3 regions of the Bacillus sp. V33-4 genome follow, and region 2 is predicted to be linked to each of the others. Evidence: riboswitches for the same ligand, from Rfam matches in the RefSeq annotation. Region 2 holds a riboswitch; each other region holds the start of a gene.
The links. Region 2 has a riboswitch for S-adenosylmethionine ahead of CVD23_RS07660 (5-methyltetrahydropteroyltriglutamate--homocysteine S-methyltransferase). Riboswitches for the same ligand answer to the same signal wherever they lie in the genome.
Positions count from the first base shown of each region.

Region 1 (2,264 bases), on a different contig from region 2:
CGTTAATAACAGCTTGTAAAGCGAAATTTTTTAGTTTTTTGAATGGGGTGACAATTTTGAAACTATCAATAGCTTGTATTCAAATGGACATTGCTTTTGGCAATCCAGACCAAAACTACCAATCTGCGAAACAGCTGATTGCCGATGCAGCAGAACTAAAACCCGATATTATCGTCCTTCCTGAACTTTGGACGACCGGGTACGATCTGAGTCGGCTCGATGTAATTGGCGATCAGGACGCCAACAAAACAAAGTCCTTCTTGAAGAATGCAGCACTGCAACACGGTACCGCTTTTGTCGGCGGGTCTGTTGCGAAGAAAACGGCTGAGGGGATTTTTAATACGCTCATCATTGTCGATAAGCATGGAGAGGCAGTCCATGAATACAGCAAACTGCATCTTTTTCAGCTTATGGACGAACATCTGTATTTATCGGCGGGCAATTCGAAGGGCCTGTTCACGCTGGAAAACAGGCTCCTGTCCGGTATGATTTGCTACGATATCCGCTTTCCGGAATGGATTCGCGCCCATACGGCACAAGGAGCGGAAGCTTTGTTTGTCGTCGCTGAATGGCCGCTTGCCCGCCTCGCCCACTGGAGAGCCTTGTTGATATCACGGGCAATCGAGAACCAATGCTATGTCATTGCCTGCAACCGGGCAGGATCCGATCCGAAAAATGCTTTTGCCGGACATTCAATGATTATTGATCCGTGGGGGGAAATCATTGCGGAAGCCGGCGAAGACCAGGAAATATTGCATGCTGAAATTGACCTGGATGAAGTACGTCGAGTAAGAGAAATCATCCCGATTTTCTCAGACAGAAAACCGGAATTCTATAATTAAGTGCAGATTTTTGCCGGCAAAAATTTTTAAAAAAAAATGATTGACATATCACTTTTTGCATTGATATGATGATCAACAAGTGAAGAACAATTATGATTTTAAAATAGTACTCTCTTATCAAGAGCAGGCTGAGGGATTTGGCCCGATGAAGCCCAGCAACCGACCGTAATGCCATTGTGAAATGGGGCGCTAAAATGCGCCGGGGATTGATAATCTCCTAAGGCACGGTGCTAATTCCAACAGAAGGATTTTCTTCTGGCAGATAAGAGGCGTGAAGAATATAACCTTCAAGCCTCTTTCACATTGAGAAAGAGGCTTTTTCATTTGCTGAAAAGCCTCCACACTAAGGAGGAATAAACGATGGTCTTATTACAAAATACAACATACGAACCTTTAACCGAAAGCTCAGCCGCCGCCTTAGCGATTAGATTGCGGTTATTTCCTGAAGGTTCTGTTTTAACCGTATCAGAGATTGGCGATGGCAACCTGAATCTTGTCTTTAGGATTTCAGATCACGAATCCGGTCAAAGTGTGATCATCAAACAAGCATTGCCCTATGCGAAAGTCGTTGGTGAAAGCTGGCCGTTAACGTTAAAAAGAGCGACAATCGAAGCAAATGCATTGTCTGTTTTTAAAAAACTGGCACCAAATTATGTTCCTGAAGTCTTTTTTAGCGATGAGATCTTTGCCATTACTGTCATGGAGGATTTATCACATTTAACAATTGCGAGAACCGGATTAATCCAGGGCGAGGATTTCCCACTTCTCCCCAAGCATATCGGTGAGTATCTCGCTAAAACGCTGTTCTTTACTTCTGATTATGGCTTAAAGCCTGCAGAGAAAAAGGAGCTAGTTGGCAAATTTATTAACCCGGAGCTGTGTAAAATCACGGAAGACCTGATTTTTACCGATCCATTCTTTGATGCGCCAACCAATGACTTTGAAGAAGGTCTGAGGAAAGATGCCGAGAAGCTCTGGGCAGATGAAGAATTAAAGTTAGAGGCAGCCCTTCTCAAAAAGAGCTTTTTAACCGAAACAGAGTCATTGCTGCATGGCGATTTGCATACTGGAAGCATTTTTGCAAATAACGATGAAACAAAAGTCATCGACCCTGAATTTGCGTTTTATGGGCCGGCTGGCTTTGACCTTGGCCAAGTCGTGGCGAATTTGCTATTTCAACAGATTGCCAATCCCGAAAAACAGCGGAAAACATCTTCCCAGATAAGAGTGTTTTGGAAGACTTTTTCGCAGGAGTATTCAAAACTATGGAAAGAACAGAATACAGATCCGCTTTCTTCAAACGATCGCTTTCTCGCTTATTTACTTGAAAAATATCTTCAGGATGCTGCCGGATTTGCCGGTTGTGAGCTGATCCGACGGACGGTTGGACTGTCACATGTTGCCGACTTGGATGGCATACAA
Region 1 covers NZ_PGVC01000032.1:82,705-84,968, reverse strand. Annotated here, with positions in the region: gene CVD23_RS12585 (carbon-nitrogen family hydrolase) at 6-842, shown strand; SAM riboswitch class I at 954-1,111, shown strand; gene mtnK (S-methyl-5-thioribose kinase) at 1,203-2,264, shown strand, end outside.
Region 1: linked by a shared signal. The riboswitch ahead of mtnK (S-methyl-5-thioribose kinase) and the one ahead of CVD23_RS07660 (5-methyltetrahydropteroyltriglutamate--homocysteine S-methyltransferase) in region 2 are both predicted to bind S-adenosylmethionine.

Region 2 (2,264 bases):
AAAGAGAAGCATGCCAGATATCGACGCGTTGGAGTATGGATTAAGACATGCCATTTATCCATACAGTGGTATGCCTGTGAAGTAGGTCTTACATTTTTTGTTCATTCAATGGGGGGTGTTTGAGTTAACTCCAAAGTTATGCTTAAGGAATGGACACATTCGAACTTATGTACGAACTAAAAACAATAAGAAACCGAAAATGAGATTTATTCGTTAACCCCGTGGGTGTTAATCAAACGTTTGTTTAAAAATCAGGATTATATTAACCTGGTCAGAAAAACTATGTAAACGCAATAGAGGATATATGAATTACGCCATAACAATATATTAAAAATTAGGGGACACTATGAAAGATATTCGAGTGCTTATAGTCGATAATGGGGAGGGTATTAGGGGTTTTTCGGAAAAATATCTGGAACGGAGGGTACTCAAATGTTGTTATTATTCCGATACAATTGGCAGGTAAGAGAAGAATGGTTCGAATGGTGTGAGCAACTGTCTGAAAAAGGAGCTACAACGTCCAAGAGTCGGTGGAAAAGGAGGTATTTTGCAAACACTTTTTCATATAGTGGACGTGGAACAAGCGTGGATTAGAGGATTACAAGGAAAGCCTAAATTTCATTTTATTTATGAAGATTAATCCTCACTTAAATTGATAGAAGATTTATCCAACAATTGTGTACCCGAAGTTGAGGAGTATGTTGGGAATTGGTCAGAGGATAATGAAACTCTTAAATTAGACGGATTTACATATGCTGATGTGATTCGGCACGTAATCGCTCATGAAATTCACCATATTGGTCAGTTGTCAATTTGGTCAAGAGAGTTAGGTTTGAAACCTGTTTCTGCTAATCTAATTGGAAGAGGACTACATTGACACACTCTCTTTTTTATAAATGGGTACTTATCTATAAAAAAGTAAAGTTGATACGAGTCGCCTTTCATTTTTTCAGCAAACTGTTCTAAAGCTACGGATTTGTATGCAGTATGCTTGTCGGGTATTCGGATCAAAACTCTTGTACTGGCCGGAAAGCAGATTAACATATTAAACCGTGTTTGTGAACTGTACAACCAATTTTCTGATAAAATTTTCTGAAATCTATTGCTTTAAGTTATCTCTTTATATGATAATAGTGACAATTATTAAAATTTAATAGATTTTTTTCCTTATCAAGAGAGGTGGAGGGAATGGCCCTATGAAACCCGGCAACCGCTGTTTTTTCAAACAGAATGGTGCTAAGTCCTAAAGAACAAGTTGTTCTTAAAGATGAGGAGGAGATTGAGTATTCAAACTCTTCCTTTTATCAGGAAGATTTTTTTTATTTATATAGAGAGGAGTTTTTCTAGGATGCTAAACGACAGCACAAATTTGCGTAATTCTAATCAAACAGTTTTATCAGAAGAGGCACCGTTCAGGGCTGATCATGTTGGAAGTTTATTAAGGCCAGACAAAATTAAAAATGCCCGTTTGCAAAGAGCGGCTGGAGAAATTACATTGGAGCGGCTAAGAGAAGTAGAAAATGAGGAAATTGTGAGGATTGTCAATAAGCAAAAAGAGATAGGACTTCAAGCAGTGACAGATGGAGAGTTCCGCCGGGCATGGTGGCATTTTGACTTCCTTGAAAATTTGATTGGTGTGGAAGGTCACGATACAGACAGTGGTATACAATTTCATCAAACTCAAACAAAATCACACGCGATCAAAGTGACCGGAAAATTGGATTTTGGGCAGCATCCGATGCTCGAAGATTACAGATTTCTACAGAGCATAGCCGAAATGCATACCACTAAAATGACGATCCCAAGTCCGAGTATGCTCCACTTCCGCGGTGAAATAGAAAAAGATGCTTACAGCGATGATGAAGAGTTTTTCCATGATCTAGCCTTAACGTATAAGAAAGCGATCCAGTCATTCTATGATGCCGGCTGCAGATACTTACAGTTGGATGACACTTCGTGGGCGTATCTTTGTTCTGAAGAACAAAAAGAGCATATTCGGGCAAGAGGTTTGGATCCCGACTATCTTGCTGGTATGTATTTAAAAACAATTAATGATGCGGTATCAGCCAGGCCTGCAGATATGAAAATTACAATGCATATTTGCCGGGGTAATTTTCGTTCGACTTGGATTTCTTCTGGTGGATATGAGCCTGTAGCTGAACTACTATTTGACAGGCTTAATATTGACGGCTTCTTTTTGGAATATGACACTGACCGCGCAGGTGGCTTTGAACCATTACGTTTTGTGAAAAGACCTGATTTGA
Region 2 covers NZ_PGVC01000019.1:55,358-57,621, reverse strand. Annotated here, with positions in the region: partial or broken gene CVD23_RS22830 (DinB family protein) at 433-614, shown strand; gene CVD23_RS22825 (DinB family protein) at 653-877, shown strand; SAM riboswitch class I at 1,165-1,274, shown strand; gene CVD23_RS07660 (5-methyltetrahydropteroyltriglutamate--homocysteine S-methyltransferase) at 1,349-2,264, shown strand, end outside.

Region 3 (2,264 bases), on a different contig from region 2:
CGATAAATAAAGATATGGCTGCTGAGGATAGGATGATCAACACCACTTTTACGGTCAGCAGCGACTGCGGAATAATGTCTGTTCCAATCGTTTTGACCACTTCACTCCCGCCCACGGCAGCCCCGGCAAAAATAGCAATTCCGCACAATACCAATGCCTTTCTCCTGCTTGGAATAGCGCCCGAACCGTATGCGATGCTAATCGAAGCCGCTGCCCCGCTCGCTCCAATATTCATCGCAAAAAACAGGGCGACGATACAAGTTATATAAGTTAGGATCATATTGATTACCTCTTATTGATGAAGTCCGCATTCAATTTTATTCTGGCCGGTCCATCGGCCTGACCTCAAGTCCCCGCTATTGAAAACAGGTGCAGTGCACGTCTTGCAGCCGATACTTGGGTAACCATGATCATGGAGAATGTTATACGGCAAATTGTTTTTGTGGGCGTAACGCCAAATATCCTTCCACGTCCAATGGATGAGCGGGCAAATCTTCACCGATTGAAAGCGGTGGTCTTTATTGATAAATTGTGTATGTTTCCTTGTTTCGGATTGTTCTCTCCTTAATCCCGACAGCCATGCCGCTGTTCCTGAGAGCACGCTGTTAAGCGGAGTAACTTTTCGAAGTTCACAGCATTTGTTCGGGTCGCTCTTCCATAGTTCATCCCCGTATGTGTGCGCCTGTTCTTCCAGAGACAAATCGGGTTTGTTCAGTTCAATGACTAATTGCGGATATTTCTCCTTCACTTGGTCAATTAACTTGTAAGTCTCCGCGAAATGAAGTTCAGTATCGAGAAAAACGATTCTCGCTGTTTCATTTACTTTGGAGATCAAATCGATTAAGACAATTCCTTCAATCCCAAAACTGCAGGCATAAACAAGGTTTCCCTCTCCATAATGCGAATACGCCCACTTAAGAACGTCTAAGGCCCCTTTTGTCTCGTTAGCATACGAAAAGTCCAGTGCCGAAAATGTATCAAAATTTTGATACGTGATTAATTGCGCCAAATCAATCCCTCCAAATTCCAAAAAAAGAGACAGTTCTAACCGGTAAGGTTAAAACTGCCTCTAGTTTATCTAGTCAGCAAGCTCACTTAATTCTAAGTTTTTCATTTTTTTCAATTTGCACGACTACACCGTCCTGAACAACCAGTGTGATTGAACCGTACTTCATCCCCGCCAGGATTTCCTGCAAATGCGAATAAATTTCATCGAACTGATTTACTTTCTTTCCCAAGCAAGCCCCTCCTTCTAAATAAAAAAACCTTTCCACTTCGGAAAGACTCATCAGGTAAGAATATGTTTACCTTATCTTCCAAAATGGTTTCACATTTTGTTGGATTTAGCACCTTGCTTGTTCAGCAGGTTGCCGGACTTCATCGGGCCAATTCCCTCCGCCGCTCTGGATAAGTTTATTTTTTCTAAATTTTAACACAAAGGAATTCCATGTCAATACTTTAAAGTACTGAAATGAAAAATAGGAATTTAGTCCAGTAGAACCGATCAAAGCTACGAAAAAGATTAATTCCTATAATTCCGATGAGTTCTATTTAAATTAACAGGATACCAGTTAGTTGTCAATCGTAATTTTTAAGTTTCTCTTTCCCTGGTACGTACATATGATGCAATACAGACAATTTAAAATTTTTTCAAAATCTGATGATTTGACATTTTTAGCGGCTCGTAAACCGTCATGAAAGACTATCTCAATTCTCTACGTCCACCCTATTTTAAAAAAGAGTGATTTTCTTAATTTTTAAAAAATGGTTGACACAAGTATGTGGATGTTGTAAATTTTAGTCAATTGAATACAAACGATTTCTTATCGAGAGAGGTTGAGGGAATGGCCCGAAGACACCTCAGCAACCATCAATGCCCTAATAGCATTGAAAAGGTGCTAAATCCTGCAAGTTTTTTATGAACTTGAAAGATGAGAAGAACGGCTGCGTCCAGCATACAAAGTCTTCTTCTTGAAGGCTTTTTTTATTTCTTAAAGGAGTGGTGGCAATGTACAAAATAGATACGAAGCTGGCCCAAATCGGCAACAGGAGCGATATTACAGGATCGGTAAGTCCGCCTGTTTACTTCTCTACGGCCTACATGCATGAAGGGATCGGCGAATCATCCGGCTATGACTATATCCGAACAGGCAACCCAACCCGCCAGCTCCTCGAAAAAGCGATCGCAGACCTTGAACATGGTGACCAGGGTTTTGCCTGCAGTTCGGGCATGGCAGCGATTGCCACATTGCTATCATTGTTTC
Region 3 covers NZ_PGVC01000026.1:40,217-42,480, reverse strand. Annotated here, with positions in the region: gene CVD23_RS10475 (inorganic phosphate transporter) at 1-280, opposite strand, end outside; gene CVD23_RS10470 (phosphoadenylyl-sulfate reductase) at 293-1,009, opposite strand; gene CVD23_RS10465 (YezD family protein) at 1,092-1,208, opposite strand; SAM riboswitch class I at 1,307-1,414, opposite strand; SAM riboswitch class I at 1,821-1,938, shown strand; gene CVD23_RS10460 (methionine biosynthesis PLP-dependent protein) at 2,009-2,264, shown strand, end outside.
Region 3: linked by a shared signal. The riboswitch ahead of CVD23_RS10465 (YezD family protein) and the one ahead of CVD23_RS07660 (5-methyltetrahydropteroyltriglutamate--homocysteine S-methyltransferase) in region 2 are both predicted to bind S-adenosylmethionine.